One region of the Serratia sp. TSA_130.1 genome, then DNA from elsewhere that is predicted to be linked to it. Evidence: predicted binding sites of a transcription regulator. Region 1 holds the regulator's gene; each other region holds the start of a gene.

The links. The regulator sigma-54, encoded in region 1, starts transcription at its own class of promoters, with help from an activator protein. The targets are predictions, from matches to a motif close to GTTGGCACANNTTTCGCTNT.
Region 2: glnK (P-II family nitrogen regulator) is a predicted target of sigma-54. The motif match lies at 2,401-2,420, and genes of this name have one in related genera.
Region 3: glnA (glutamate--ammonia ligase) is a predicted target of sigma-54. The motif match lies at 2,898-2,917, and genes of this name have one in related genera.

Annotation. Positions count from the first base shown of each region.
Region 1 covers NZ_JBQZFS010000005.1:61,964-67,148, reverse strand. The annotation lists gene kdsC (3-deoxy-manno-octulosonate-8-phosphatase KdsC) at 1-114, shown strand, start outside; gene lptC (LPS export ABC transporter periplasmic protein LptC) at 111-689, shown strand; gene lptA (lipopolysaccharide ABC transporter substrate-binding protein LptA) at 658-1,197, shown strand; gene lptB (LPS export ABC transporter ATP-binding protein) at 1,204-1,929, shown strand; gene rpoN (RNA polymerase factor sigma-54) at 1,982-3,415, shown strand; gene hpf (ribosome hibernation promoting factor) at 3,439-3,726, shown strand; gene ptsN (PTS IIA-like nitrogen regulatory protein PtsN) at 3,882-4,343, shown strand; gene rapZ (RNase adapter RapZ) at 4,471-5,185, shown strand, end outside.
Region 2 covers NZ_JBQZFS010000002.1:1,061,552-1,066,736, forward strand. The annotation lists gene tesB (acyl-CoA thioesterase II) at 1-600, shown strand, start outside; gene amtB (ammonium transporter AmtB) at 691-1,977, opposite strand; gene glnK (P-II family nitrogen regulator) at 2,013-2,351, opposite strand; gene smdB (multidrug efflux ABC transporter permease/ATP-binding subunit SmdB) at 2,629-4,407, opposite strand; gene smdA (multidrug efflux ABC transporter permease/ATP-binding subunit SmdA) at 4,400-5,185, opposite strand, start outside.
Region 3 covers NZ_JBQZFS010000009.1:113,316-118,500, forward strand. The annotation lists gene yihX (glucose-1-phosphatase) at 46-636, opposite strand; gene typA (ribosome-dependent GTPase TypA) at 803-2,626, opposite strand; gene glnA (glutamate--ammonia ligase) at 2,997-4,406, shown strand; gene glnL (nitrogen regulation protein NR(II)) at 4,600-5,185, shown strand, end outside.

The DNA.
Region 1 (5,185 bases):
CGAGCCCACTACGTCACCCGCATTGCCGGCGGCCGCGGCGCGGTGCGCGAACTGTGCGACATCATTCTTTTGGCTCAAAATAAGCTGGAGGACGCCAAAGGGCTGTCGATATGAGTAAAACCAAACTTTGGATCACCATCCTGTTGACGGTGATCGTTCTGGCGCTGATCGGCTGGAACATGACGGACTTCAGCGACGATACGGCTCCTGGCCCGGCTAACGATCAGGATCCGACCTACCAGAGCCAGCACACGGTCACCGTGGTGTACAATCCGGCCGGTAAACTGAATTATAAGCTGGTGGCGGAAGACGCGAAGTATTACACCGCCGGCGAGCTGAGCTGGTTCACCCAGCCGGTGATGACGCTGTTCGACGAGAATGCGGTGGCCACCTGGTCAGTTCGCGCCGATCGCGCCAAACTGACGAAGGACCGGATGCTGTATCTGTATGGCCACGTCGAGGTAAACAGCCTGACCACCACCTCGCAGCTGGAAAAAATTAAGACGGACAACGCTCAGGTAAACCTGGTCACCCAGGACGTCACCTCCGATGACGAAGTCACGCTTTACGGGACCAATTTTACCTCTAACGGCATGAAAATGCGTGGGAACCTGCGGACCAAAACCGCTGAGCTGATTGATAAGGTTAAGACCAACTATGAAATCCAGAACCAAAAACCAACTCCGTAATCTGTTGATCGGCAGCTTAGTTTTGGCCGCCAGCGCCCCTGCTCTGGCGCTGAAATCCGACTCCAGCCAGCCGGTCAGCATCGACTCGCTCAAGCAGTCGTTGGATATGCAAAGCAACGTCAGCACCTTTACTGACAACGTGGTGATCAAACAGGGCACCATCGATATCCGCGCTGACAAGGTGGTGGTCACCCGTCCGGGCGGAGATCAGAATAAGACCTATATTGAAGCGTTCGGCAACCCGGTAACCTTCTACCAGATGCAGGACAGCGGCAAGCCGGTCAAAGGCCACGCGCAGAAAGTGCGTTACGACGTGGCGACCCAGCTGGTGACCCTGACGGGCAACGCCTATCTGGAGCAGCTCGACAGCAACGTGAAAGGCGATCGCATCACCTATCTGGTGCAACAGCAGCAAATGCAGGCGTTTAGCGACAAAGGCAAACGCGTGACAACGGTTCTGGTACCGTCGCAGTTGCAAGACAAAAACGGGCAAAAAAAGAGTAACTAATCACTTATGGCAACACTCATCGCAGAAAATCTGGCGAAAGCCTACAAGGGCCGTAAAGTTGTCGAAGACGTCAGCCTGAAAGTGAAATCCGGCGAGATCGTCGGCCTGCTCGGCCCGAACGGCGCCGGTAAAACCACCACTTTCTACATGGTGGTCGGCATCGTGCCGCGCGACGCCGGGCGCATCGTGATCGACGAGGAAGACATCAGCCTGTTGCCGCTGCACGCCCGTGCGCGCCGCGGCATCGGTTACCTGCCGCAGGAAGCGTCGATCTTCCGCCGCCTGAGCGTGTACGACAACCTGATGGCGGTGTTGGAGATCCGTCCCGATCTCACCAGCGAACAGCGCGAAGACCGCGCCAAAGAGCTGATGGAAGAGTTCCATATCTCCCATCTGCGCGACAGCCTCGGCCAGGCGCTGTCCGGCGGTGAACGCCGCCGCGTCGAAATTGCCCGCGCGCTGGCGGCCAACCCGAAATTCATTCTGCTGGACGAACCCTTCGCCGGGGTGGATCCGATTTCCGTTATCGACATCAAAAAAATCATCGAGCACCTGCGTGACAGCGGCCTGGGCGTGCTGATCACCGACCACAACGTGCGCGAGACGCTGGACGTGTGTGAACGCGCCTACATCGTCAGCCAGGGCAAACTGATTGCCCACGGCACGCCGGATGCTATTCTGGCCGACGAGCAGGTTAAACGCGTTTATCTGGGCGAAGAGTTCCGCCTCTAAGCGCCGGCGCGTCCTGCGGGACGACACCGTTAACGGAAGTAGACAGAAAACTATGAAGCAAGGTTTGCAACTCAGGCTCAGCCAACAGCTGGCCATGACACCTCAGCTCCAGCAGGCGATCCGCCTGCTGCAGTTGTCCACGCTTGAGCTTCAGCAAGAGATCCAGCTGGCGCTGGAGAGCAATCCGCTGCTTGAACAGACCGATCTGCACGACGAAATCGACGCCAAAGAAACCCAGGAGACCGAGGGGCTCGATACCCGCGAGGCCTTGGAGCAGAAAGACATGCCGGAAGAGCTGCCGCTGGACGCCACCTGGGATGAAATCTATACCGCGGGCACGCCGTCCGGCACCGGCACCGACTACAGCGACGACGAGCTGCCGGTCTATCAGGGCGAGACCACCCAAACGCTGCAGGATTATCTGATGTGGCAGGTGGATCTGACGCCGTTTTCCGATACCGACGCCGCCATCGCCACTTCCATCGTCGACGCGGTGGATGACACCGGCTATCTCACCGTCCCGCTGGAAGACATTCTGGAAAGCCTGGGCGACGAGAACGTGACCCTCGAGGAAGTCGAGGCGGTGCTGAAGCGCGTGCAGCGTTTTGATCCGATCGGCGTCGCCGCGCGCGATCTGCGCGATTGCCTGCTGGTGCAGCTCTCCCAATACGCCAAAGATACGCCTTATCTGGCCGAAGCGCGGCTGATCATCAGCGAGCATCTGGATCTGTTGGCCAACCACGACTTTCGCAGCCTGATGCGATCAACCCGGCTAAAAGAAGATACACTGAAAGAAGCGATGCTGCTGATTCAGTCGCTCGATCCGCGCCCGGGGCAGTCGATCAATACCGGCGAATCGGAATACGTGATCCCGGACGTGCTGGTGCGCAAGACGCAGAACAAATGGACGGTCGAGCTCAACGGCGACAGCGTGCCGCGTTTGAAGATCAATCAGCAGTACGCCGCGCTGGGTAACAGCGCCCGCAGCGAAGCCGACGGCCAGTTCATCCGCAGCAACCTGCAGGAAGCCAAGTGGCTGATTAAAAGCCTGGAGAGCCGCAACGAGACGTTGCTGAAGGTCACCCGCTGCATCGTCAGCCAGCAGCAGGCGTTCTTCGAGCAAGGCGAAGAGTTTATGAAACCCATGGTGCTGGCGGATATCGCCCAGGCCGTGGAGATGCATGAATCGACGATCTCGCGCGTCACCACGCAGAAGTTTCTGCACAGCCCGCGCGGCATTTTCGAATTGAAATATTTCTTCTCCAGCCACGTGAATACCGACAGCGGCGGCGAAGCCTCCTCGACGGCGATCCGCGCGTTGGTGAAGAAATTGATTGCGGCGGAAAACCCCGCCAAACCACTCAGCGACAGCAAGCTGGCCACCCTGCTCGCCGATCAGGGGATCATCGTGGCCCGGCGCACCGTCGCCAAGTACCGAGAGTCTTTGTCCATCCCGCCGTCGAACCAGCGCAAACAGTTGGTTTGACCTCTATTGAGAAGGAAGACACTATGCAGCTCAACATTACCGGACACCACATCGAAATCACCGATCCGTTGCGCGAGTTCGTGAACAACAAGTTCGCCAAACTCGAACAGTATTTTGATCGCATCAATCAGGTGTATGTTGTATTAAGTGTGGAAAAAGTGCAGCAAATTGCGGAAGCAACGGTGCACGTGAATGGAGGCGAGTTGCACGCCACCTCGGAAGACGAGAATATGTATGCCGCAATTGATACGCTGATCGACAAATTGGCACGTCAATTGAACAAACATAAAGACAAATTGAAGCAACACTGACACCCTGACCCATTCCGTGAGGCGGCATCCGTCGCCGCCTCTCCCTTCGGCGCGTGACCCGCATGGGTGACGCGCCGAACGGTAATCAGGGTCAAAACCGACGAAAAACCGCCTTGCCGGGTTCGCCCGGCGGCGCGGTTTTAAGTGAAGATGAGATGAACAACGAATATATGCAATTAAGCTCGGTGTTAAACATCGAGTGCACCAAAAGCTCGGTACACTGCACCAGCAAGAAGCGGGCTTTGGAAATTATCAGCGAACTGGCCGCCAAACAGCTCAATCTGCCTTCGCAGGTGGTGTTTGACGCGGTTCTCACCCGGGAGCGCATGGGCAGCACCGGTATCGGCAACGGTATCGCCATTCCCCACGGCAAACTGGAAGAGGACACACTGCGGGCCGTTGGCGTGTTTATCCGTCTCGACCAACCCATCGCTTTCGACGCTATCGACAATCAGCCGGTCGATCTGCTGTTTGCGCTGCTGGTGCCTGCCGATCAGTGCAAAACCCATTTGCATACGCTGTCGCTGGTCGCCAAACGCCTGGCAGACAAAACCGTATGCCGCCGCCTGCGCGCCGCGCAGAGCGACGAAGAACTTTACCAAATCATCACCGAGTGATGCCCGGCCGGCGTGACTTCCAGCCCGGATAACGATACTGTTTTACGATGATGGATCCGGCTACGGCCGGAATAACAAAGTTTAACGGTGGCGATGAACGCCGCCGCGATGCCAGGGGAGTTGCCACATGGTGCTGATGATTGTCAGCGGCCGTTCCGGTTCCGGAAAATCCGTCGCCTTGCGGGCGCTGGAAGACATGGGTTTTTACTGCGTTGACAACCTGCCGGTGGTTCTGCTGCCGCAGCTCGCCAATACGCTGGCGGAACGCAATATCTCCGCGGCGGTCAGCATCGACGTGCGCAACATGCCGGAATCGCCGGAAGTGTTCGAATACGCGATGACTCAGCTGCCGGACAGCTTCTCGCCGCAGCTGCTGTTCCTCGACGCCGATCGCAACACGCTGATCCGCCGTTACAGCGACACCCGCCGCCTGCACCCGCTCTCCAGCAAAAACCTGTCGCTGGAAAGCGCGATCGACGAAGAGAGCGATCTGCTCGAACCGCTGCGCTCGCGGGCTGACCTGATTATCGACACCTCGGAAATGTCGGTGCACGAACTGGCCGAAATGCTGCGCACCCGCCTGCTCGGCAAACGCGAGCGCGAACTGACGATGGTGTTCGAATCCTTCGGCTTCAAGCACGGTATTCCTATCGACGCCGACTACGTGTTCGACGTGCGCTTCCTGCCTAACCCGCACTGGGATCCGAAGCTGCGGCCGATGACCGGTCTGGACAAGCCGGTAGCGTCGTTCCTCGATCGCCATACCGAAGTGCATAACTTTATTTACCAGACCCGCAGCTATCTGGAACAGTGGCTGCCGATGCTGGAAACCAACAACCGCA
Region 2 (5,185 bases), on a different contig from region 1:
GCCCGTCGCGTCAGCGCCATCCAGCACGGCAAACCTATCTTCTATATGACCGCCTCCTTCCAGAGCCCGGAAGAAGGTTTCGAGCACCAGAACCAGATGCCGGACGTGCCGCCGCCGGAAGGGCTGCTGTCCGAATCAGAGATTGCTCAGAAGCTGGCGCCGATGTTGCCGACCAAAGTACGCGAAAAATTTATCGGTCAGAAGCCGATCGAAATGCGCCCGGTGAAATTCCACAACCCGTTGAAGGGCAGCGTGGAAGAACCGCATCGCTACGTGTGGTTCCGCGCCAACGGCAGCATGCCGGACGATGCGCGCATCCACCAATATCTGCTGGGCTACGCATCGGACTTTAACTTCCTGCCGACGGCGCTACAGCCGCACGGCGTCGGCTTCCTCGAGCCGGGCATGCAGGTGGCCACCATCGACCATTCGATGTGGTTCCACCGCCCGTTCCGCATGGATGATTGGCTGCTGTACGCGGTGGAAAGCTCCTCCGCCTCCGGCGCACGCGGCTTTGTGCGCGGCCAGATCTACACCCGCGACGGCGTGCTGGTCGCCACCACCGTACAGGAAGGGGTGATTCGCCAACGCGACGCCTGATTTGCGGCATAAAGAAAGGGGCGATGTTTCCATCGCCCCTTTTTGCTTCATCATTATTTTCGTATTTAGCGCACTGCCCTGCTTCGAGTCTTACTGGTTGTAGGCGCTCTCGCCGTGGCTGTTGACGTCCAACCCTTCGCGCTCCTGCTCTTCCGGCACTCTCAGCCCCACCATCGCGCCCGCGATCTTGAAGGCGATAAAGGCGGCGACGCTTGACCACACCAGCGTAATCACGACGCTCAGCAGCTGGATCCACACCTGATGCCCCATCGTCACCCCTTCGGCATAGCCGGTGCCGCCGAGGGAAGAAGCGGTGAACACACCGGTCAGCAGACAGCCGACGATGCCGCACACGCCGTGCACGCCGAACACGTCGCAGGTGTCGTCCACTTTCAGCCATTTCTTCAACGTCACTACGCCCCACAGGCCGGCGACGCCCCCCACCAGGCCGATGATCAACGCGCCGCCCACGCCCACGGTGCCCGCCGCCGGCGTAACGGCAACCAGCCCGGCGATCATGCCGGAGCAGGCGCCCAGCAACGAAGGCTTGCCGCGCAGCACCCACTCGGCAAAGGTCCAGGACAGAATGGCGCCCGCAGTAGCCACCACAGTGTTCAGGAATGCCAAGGCCGCGATGCCGTTAGCCGCGCTGGCGGAACCGGCGTTAAAGCCGAACCAGCCGATATACAAGATGGACGCGCCGGTAAACACCATCGGCAGGTTATGCGGTTTGAACGCCTCTTTACCGAAGCCGGCGCGTTTGCCGAGCAGATAGGCGCCGATCAGCCCGGCGCTGGCGGCGTTGATGTGCACCACGGTGCCGCCGGCGAAGTCCAGCGCGCCGTCGGTGGCCAGATAGCCACCGCCCCACACCATGTGTGCGATCGGCAGGTAAGACAGGGTGAACCACAGGATCGCGAAGATCAGCACCGCCGAGAAGCGAATGCGTTCGGCGAAGCCCCCCACCACCAGCGCCACGGTAATGCAGGCGAAGGAGGCCTGGAAAGCGACGTGGATCATCTGGCTGATGCTGCCGGTGACGCTGTCGATGCCGATGCCTTTCAGCATCGCCGTCTGGAATCCGCCGAACACCGCATTGCCTTCGCTGAACGCCAGGCTGTAGCCATACAGCACCCACAGCACGCAGACCAGCGCGAAGGTGACGGTGACCTGCGTCAGCATCGACAGCACGTTTTTGCCGCGCAGCAGGCCGCCGTAAAACAGCGCGATGCCGGGCAGCGTCATGAACAGCACCAACGCGGTGCAGATCATCATAAAGGCGTTGTCGGCCTTATCGGCGACCGCCGGGGCGGCCAGGGCCAAAGAAGGAACCAGGGTTACCGAACTCAGGCCCAACATGGATAACAGTCTTTTCATTATCAATCATCCCCATCACTTAACTGAGTTCGCGGTTACAGTGCCGATTCGTCGGTTTCGCCGGTGCGAATACGGATCACGCGTTGCAATTCGGCAACGAAAATTTTGCCGTCGCCGATTTTGCCGGTGTAGGCGGCTTTGCTAATGACATCAACCACTTCATCCAACTGATCGTCGGCGATGGCGATATCGATTTTGACCTTGGGCAGGAAATTGACGTTATATTCGGCGCCGCGATACAGCTCGGCGTGCCCTTTCTGGCGGCCAAAGCCCTTCACTTCGGTTACGGTCAACCCCTGAATGCCCACGGAGGACAAGGCCTCGCGCACGTCCTCCAGCTTGAACGGTTTGATTACCACGGTCACCAGCTTCATATTGCCTCTCCACGAATTAAGCCCAAACTCACCCCGGTACGCCTCATATGTAGCAAGGGCTGTGCCAAATTTTATTTTGCATGGCGATTCAGCGGATTAGCGGGCACGCGGGCACCATCAGACCGCGGCGCCATACCGATACCCTGAATTGATTAAATATCGCGCACTGATTTGGTGCGCATCGCGTCGAAAAAGTGCAGAAAGGGGGCATGGCGCAGGCGGGTTGCCTGCTTGTGGTGCGTGGGAAAAAAAGAAGGGCCGCGATCGCGGCCCATGCTCAGGCGGGTTGGCTCTCTTCGCGCACCGCTTCCGCCAGCTGCTCGCCCGCCAGCTGCAGCTGGTACATCTGGTAGTAGCGCCCCTGCTGCGCCAGCAGCTGCTGATGGTTGCCCTGCTCTACCGCCTGGCCGCGATGCAGCACCAGGATGGAATCGGCATCGACGATCGTCGACAGCCGGTGGGCGATCACCACCAGCGTGGTGTGCTCGCGGATCGCTCGCAGCGCGCGCTGGATCGCCTGTTCGGTGCCCGAGTCGATATTGGCGCTCGCCTCGTCGAGGATCAGGATCTGCGGCGCCTGCACCAATACCCGCGCCATCGCCAGCAGCTGTTTCTGCCCGACCGACAGGTTATTGCCCTGCTCCCCCAGCCGGGTATGGATACCCTGTGGGAAGCCGCGCACCAGACTCGCCAGCTGCACCGTTTCCAGCGCCCGCCAGACGGCTTCTTCATCGATGTTGCGCCCCAGCGTCACGTTGGCCAGCACCGAATCGGCGATCACCACCGGATCCTGTTGCACCATCGCCACGCCCTGGCGCAGCGTGCGGTGCGACAGGCTGGAGAGCGGACGGCCGTCGAGACGCACTTCCCCTTCGCTGACCGGGTAATAGCCCATCAGCAGGTTAGCCAGCGTGCTCTTGCCGCTGCCGGTATGGCCGACCAGCGCCACGAAGCCGCGTGAGGGCACCGCCAGCGAAATATGCTGCAGCACCTTTTTATCCGCACGGTAGGCGAAGCTCAGATCGGTGATGTCGATGCTGCCGCTGGCCAACGGACGATCGTCTGCGCCGTAGCTTTGCTGGCTGCGATCCATCAGTTCGAAAATACGTTCGCCGGCCACCACCGCCTGCTGCAGGATCGACTGTTGTGACGTCAACTCGATCAGCGGTTCGTTCAAACGCCCCAGGTAGTTGATGAAGGCATAGAGCACGCCGACGCCAATCACGCCTTCGCCGCTGAAGCCGAACAACATCAGCAAACCGCACAGCACCAGCGCCGAAAACAGACTGAGCAGCGGCCGCAGAAGAAAACCGTCGAGCCGCAGCGTCTGCATGCGCGCGAGATAGTGCGATTGGCTGGCGGCGCTCATGCGTTCGCCGAAGCGCACCTGCTGGCGGAATTGCTGGATCACGCCCATGCCGTTGATCACTTCGTTGAAACCGTCGTTGATGTCCGCCAGATAACTGCGCACCCGGCGCACAATCGGCGTGCTGTAATATTGATAGATGCCCATCACCACGAACACCGCCGGGAAGATGCAGATAGCCACTAACGCCATGCGCCAGTCGAGGCTGAACATCGCCACCAGCATGGCGCCGATCAGCGCGGCGCTTTTCAGCACCGTGGAGACCACCATCACGTACAGGTCCTTGATCACTTCGGTGTCGTTGGTGACGCGCGAGATCAATTGCCCGACCGGTTGCGTGTCGAAGGCGCTGAGCGGCTGGCGCAGCGCGGCGTCCATCACGTCGGTACGCAGCCGCTGCACCACGCCTACCGCCGCCTGGTTGAACAGCAGCGCCTGGAAGTAGTGCAGCGCCGCCGCCAGCAGCTCCAGCAGAATGTAGGCCGCCGCCAGCCCGCCGACAATCATCAGCGGCAGTTGCCCTTTGGCGACGTAATTATCGATAAAATAGCTGACCAGGATCGGCCCGGCGACTTCCGCCGCCGCCGCCACCCACAGCATCAGCACCGCCACCCCCAGCGGTTTGCGGTACGGCGAGCCGTAGGCCAGTAGCCGCTTCAGCGTCGGCCACAGCTTTTGCACTTTATTCATCGGCCAACGCCTCCTCACCGTTTTCCGGCGCTTCGTCCAGCGCCGCTTCCAGCTGCTGATAACGGTACATATCGCGATACCAGCCCGGCTGCGCCGCCAGCGCCGCCGGATCGCCGCGCTGCGCCACGCCGCCGTGCTGCATCACCAGGATTTCGCTGGCTTCGGTCAATGCCGACAGCCGGTGCGCGCTGATGATCACCGTGCGATCTTGCCCCCAGCTGCGCAGGTTGTGCAGGATCTGGTGCTCGGTACGGCCGTCCACCGCCGACAACGCATCGTCGAGGATCAGGATCTCCGCATCCAGCAGCAACGCGCGCGCGATGGAGATGCGCTGTTTCTGGCCGCCCGACAGCATCACGCCGCGTTCGCCCACTTCGGTGTCATAGCCCTGCGGCAGCCGCAGAATGTCCTCATGGACGCTGGCCAGCCGCGCCGCCTGTTCAATCTGCGCCTGCGTCGCCCCCGGCTGGCCCAGCGCGATGTTGTTCGCCACGGTATCGGAGAACAGGAACGGCGTCTGGCTCACCACCGACAGCCGCGAACGCCAGTCGTCGAGCCTGACCTGCGGAAGCGGCAGGCCGTGATAGCGGATCTGCCCTTGGTCGACGTCGAACTGACGCTGGATCAGCGACAGTAATGTCGACTTACCGGCCCCGGTCGGCCCGCACAGCCCCAGCATCTGCCCCGGCTTCAACGTCAGCGCCAGGTCATGCAGCGCCGGGTGCGGGTTTTCCGGGTAGTGGAACGCGCGGATATCCACCTCCAGCACGCCGCGCCC
Region 3 (5,185 bases), on a different contig from region 1:
TCCTTGATGTCCGTTGATACGCCTTAAGCTTAACGCGCCCTGCGCTCATTGAGCAAAATAGGCCGGCACCACGTCGCGATCGGTGACGTGCACCGTCTTGATCCCCAGCGCCTGCGCGGCGAGGACGTTCGCCGGGTGATCGTCAAAGAACACCACGTCGGCGGCGGCGGTGTTTTCCGCAGCCAGCACATGCCGGTAGATGTCAGCTTCAGGTTTGCGCATGCCGAGATCTTGCGACAAATAGAGATGATCGGCGGCGGCGGCCACTTCAGGATAGTGCTGCGGCCAGTAATTGCAGTGCAGACGGTTGGTGTTCGACAGCACCACCACCCGGTGACCTTCGTTGCGCAGGCGCTGCATGATGTCGATCACCTCCGGGCGCAGCGCGACGAATACCGCCTGCCAACCGGTGGCGAACTGCTCAAAGCTGAGCGCGATGCCCATTTCATCGCACAGTTTGCCGGCGAAGTCTTCATCGCTGATTTCACCGCGCTCATGCTGCTGGAACACCTCACCCATGGTGAAACGATCGGACAACACCGCCAACGGCGTGCCGCTCAAATTGCTCCACACGCCCAGCACACGCTTGAAATCGATATCGACGATCACATTACCTAAATCAAAGATATACAGCATAGTCCTCTCCTGATGGGCCGGTGAGATTTCACTGTAGCGGGAAAAGGAACAGCTGAACAGGGAGCGAACGGAAAAGCGCATAGCGCGCCGCACAAACGGGGAACAACAGAGGAAAAAACTCAGGGCGCGAGAGCCGCGCCCTAAGCATGAGACACTCAATCAGCGATTAAGCGTCTTTTGGACCGCGGCTGGCACGCTTACGATCGTTTTCCGTCAGGTGACGCTTACGGATACGGATCGAGGTTGGCGTCACTTCTACCAGTTCGTCGTCATCGATGAACTCCAGAGCTTGCTCCAGGGTCATTTTGATCGCCGGAACCAGCGTAGTCGCTTCGTCGGTACCGGAAGCACGCATGTTGGTCAGCTTCTTACCGGTCAGGCAGTTTACGGTCAGGTCGTTGGAACGTGAGTGAATACCGATGATCTGGCCTTCATACACTTCCGCACCGTGGCCCAGGAACAGCTTGCCGCGATCCTGCAGGCCGAACAGCGCGAACGCGACCGCTTTGCCCTGGCCGTTGGAGATCAGCACGCCGTTCTGACGCTGGCCCACTTCGCCCGGACGCACGTCGTCGTAGTGGCTGAAGGTGGAGTACAGCAGACCGGTACCCGAAGTCATTGTCATGAATTCGTTACGGAAGCCGATCAGACCGCGGCTTGGGATCACGTAGTCGAGACGCACGCGGCCCTTACCGTCCGGATCCATGTTTTTCAGGTCGGCTTTACGCTCACCCATCGCCTGCATCACGGAACCCTGATGCTGCTCTTCGATATCCAGCGTCACGTTCTCGAATGGCTCCTGCTTGCGGCCATCGATTTCGCGGAAGATAACTTTCGGACGGGAAACCGCCAGCTCGAAACCTTCACGGCGCATGTTTTCGATCAGCACCGACAGGTGCAGCTCGCCACGACCGGATACGCGGAAGGCGTCAGCATCATCGGTTTCTTCAACGCGCAGCGCCACGTTGTGCACCAGCTCTTTGTTCAGACGGTCAAGGATCTGACGCGACGTCACGTACTTACCTTCTTTACCGCAGAACGGCGAGGTGTTGACGTTGAAGAACATGGTTACGGTCGGTTCGTCGACGGACAGAGCCGGCAGCGCTTCTACGGCGTTGGTGTCGCAGATGGTGTCGGAGATGTTCAGCTCGCCCAGGCCGGTGATGGCGATGATGTCGCCCGCTTCCGCCAGGGTGCTGTCGATACGCTCCAGACCCAGGTGACCCAGCACTTTACCCACTTTACCGTTGCGAGTTTTACCTTCGCTGTCGATGATGGTGACCTGCTGGTTCGGCTTCACTTTACCGCGCTTGATGCGGCCGATGCCGATAACGCCCAGGTAGTTGTTGTAGTCCAACTGGGAGATCTGCATCTGGAATGGCGCTTCCAGCTCAACCTGCGGCGCAGACACGTGGTCGACGATCGCCTGATACAGCGGGGTCATGTCTTCCGCCATGTCGGTGTGGTCGACGCCGGCGATGCCGTTCAGCGCAGAAGCGTAGATGATCGGGAAGTCGAGCTGCTCGTCGGTCGCGTCGAGGTTCACGAACAGGTCGAACACCTGATCCACAACCCAGTCAGGGCGCGCGCCAGGGCGGTCAACCTTGTTGATTACCACGATCGGCTTCAGACCGTTGGCGAACGCCTTTTTGGTCACGAAGCGGGTTTGCGGCATAGGGCCATCCATTGCATCCACAACCAGCAGCACCGAGTCAACCATCGACATCACGCGCTCTACCTCACCGCCGAAGTCGGCGTGTCCTGGGGTATCCACGATGTTGATGCGGTAACCATTCCAATTAATGGCGGTGTTTTTTGCGAGGATGGTAATCCCACGCTCTTTCTCCAAATCGTTGGAGTCCATTACGCGTTCGGTGGCTTCCGCACGCTCTCCGAAAGTACCGGATTGTTGCAGCAGCTTGTCAACCAGGGTGGTTTTACCATGGTCAACGTGGGCAATAATGGCGATGTTACGCAAATTTTCGATCACAGCTTTGCCTCGGGCATTAGAAATAGCGCGCTATTGTACACGTATTAAGCGAGGGACTAAACAAGATCACAACCATCTCCTATAAACAACCGCGTACCGGTCAGTTTGTGATCCCTTTCACGGTGCAAAAAGCCGCAATCGTTGCACTTTTGCACCATTTCAGTGCCCACCCCCACCCTTATTGCACCATAACAGTGCAAATTATCACTGATGGTGCATACTGTGTCTGGGTAAAACCCGCGCAGAAAGGCGATGAAAGCCTTTTTAAAAAGTTGGCACGCTTTTCGCTTTAGTCTTTTCAAGGCGAAAAAAAGCCAGTTCCACAGATTCGTTCCACGACGACGACAATGATAAACCGGGAGAGTTAAGTATGTCCGCTGAACACGTTTTGACGATGCTGAATGAGCATGAAGTGAAATTCGTAGACCTGCGTTTCACTGACACCAAGGGTAAGGAACAGCACGTGACTATCCCGGCTCATCAGGTAAACGCCGACTTCTTCGAAGAAGGCAAAATGTTTGACGGCTCCTCTATCGGTGGTTGGAAGGGCATCAACGAATCTGACATGGTACTGATGCCGGATGCCAGCACGGCGGTTCTGGATCCGTTCTTCGAAGAACCTACGCTGATCATTCGCTGCGACATTCTCGAGCCGGGCACCATGCAAGGCTACGATCGCGACCCGCGCTCCATCTCCAAACGCGCCGAAGACTTCCTGCGCTCCTCCGGCATCGCGGACACCGTGCTGTTCGGGCCAGAGCCTGAGTTCTTCCTGTTCGACGACATCCGCTTCGGCAGCAGCATCCGCGGTTCCCACGTGGCCATCGACGACATCGAAGGCGCCTGGAACTCCGGCACTCAATACGACGGCGGCAACAAAGGCCACCGTCCGGCGGTGAAAGGCGGTTATTTCCCGGTTCCACCGGTCGACTCTTCGCAGGATCTGCGTTCCACCATGTGTCTGACCATGGAAGAGATGGGCCTGGTGGTTGAAGCGCACCACCACGAAGTGGCGACCGCCGGTCAGAACGAAGTGGCGACCCGCTTCAACACCATGACCAAGAAAGCCGACGAAATTCAGATCTACAAGTACGTGGTGCACAACGTGGCGCACGCCTTCGGTAAAACCGCGACCTTCATGCCGAAGCCTATGTTCGGCGACAACGGTTCCGGCATGCACTGCCACATGTCGCTGTCCAAGAACGGCACCAACCTGTTCGCCGGCGACAAATACGGCGGCCTGTCTGAAACCGCGCTGTTCTACATCGGCGGCATCATCAAGCACGCCAAGGCGATCAATGCCCTGGCCAACCCGACCACCAACTCGTACAAACGTCTGGTGCCGGGCTACGAAGCGCCGGTGATGCTGGCTTACTCCGCCCGTAACCGCTCCGCGTCCATCCGTATTCCGGTGGTCGCCAGCCCGAAAGCGCGCCGCATCGAAGCCCGCTTCCCGGATCCAGCGGCTAACCCATACCTGTGCTTCGCCGCACTGCTGATGGCCGGCCTGGACGGCATCATCAACAAGATCCACCCTGGCGACGCCATGGACAAAAACCTGTACGACCTGCCGCCGGAAGAAGAAGCCGAGATCCCAAAAGTGGCTGGCTCCCTGGACGAGGCGATGGCCGCACTGAACGAAGACCGCGAATTCCTGACCCGCGGCGGCGTGTTCACCGACGATGCGATCGATGCCTACATCGAACTGCGCAAAGAAGAGATGGACCGCGTTCGCATGACGCCACACCCGGTTGAGTTCGAACTGTACTACAGCGTCTAAGCCCTACCCGCGCCGTCTGCTCAGGCGGACGGCGCCTATATTTTTGTTATCGCTTTTTTGTTGCCGTGGAAACTTTCAGCCCATCTTCGGATGGGTTTTTTTCTCCACCGTATTTTCTGCAAAACTATTCCATACCGCACCGATCCCGGATGGAGTAGGATAGATGCACTAAAAAGGTGCAGGAGTCTGCTGTATGGCAACTGGCAAGCTGCCCGATGCTGGGCAGATCCTCAATTCACTCATCAACAGCATCCTGCTGTTGGATGACTCACTGGCGGTTCACTACGCCAACCCGGCGGCACAGCAGCTGCTGGCGCAAAGCTCCCGCAAGCTGTTCGGCACGCCGCTGCCCGATTTGCTCGGTTATTTTTCGCTGAACGTCTCTCTGATGCGTGAAAGCCTGCGCGCCGGTCAGGGCTTCACCGACAACGAAGTGACCCTGGTGGTCGATGGCCGCGCGCATATCCTTTCCCTGACCGCTCAGGCGCTGCCGGAAGGCTATATCCTGGTCGAGCTGGCGCCGATGGACAATCAGCGCCGCCTGAGCCAGGAACAGCTGCAGCATGCCCAACAGGTGGCGGCCCGCGATCTGGTGCGCGGTTTGGCGCACGAGATTAAAAATCCGCTGGGCGGCCTGCGCGGCGCAGCGCAGCTGCTGGCCAAAGCGCTGCCCGATCCGGCGCTGACCGAATACACCAAGGTGATCATTGAGCAGGCCGATCGGCTGCGCAATCTGGTAGATCGCCTGCTCGGCCCGCAGCGGCCCGGCCAGCACATCA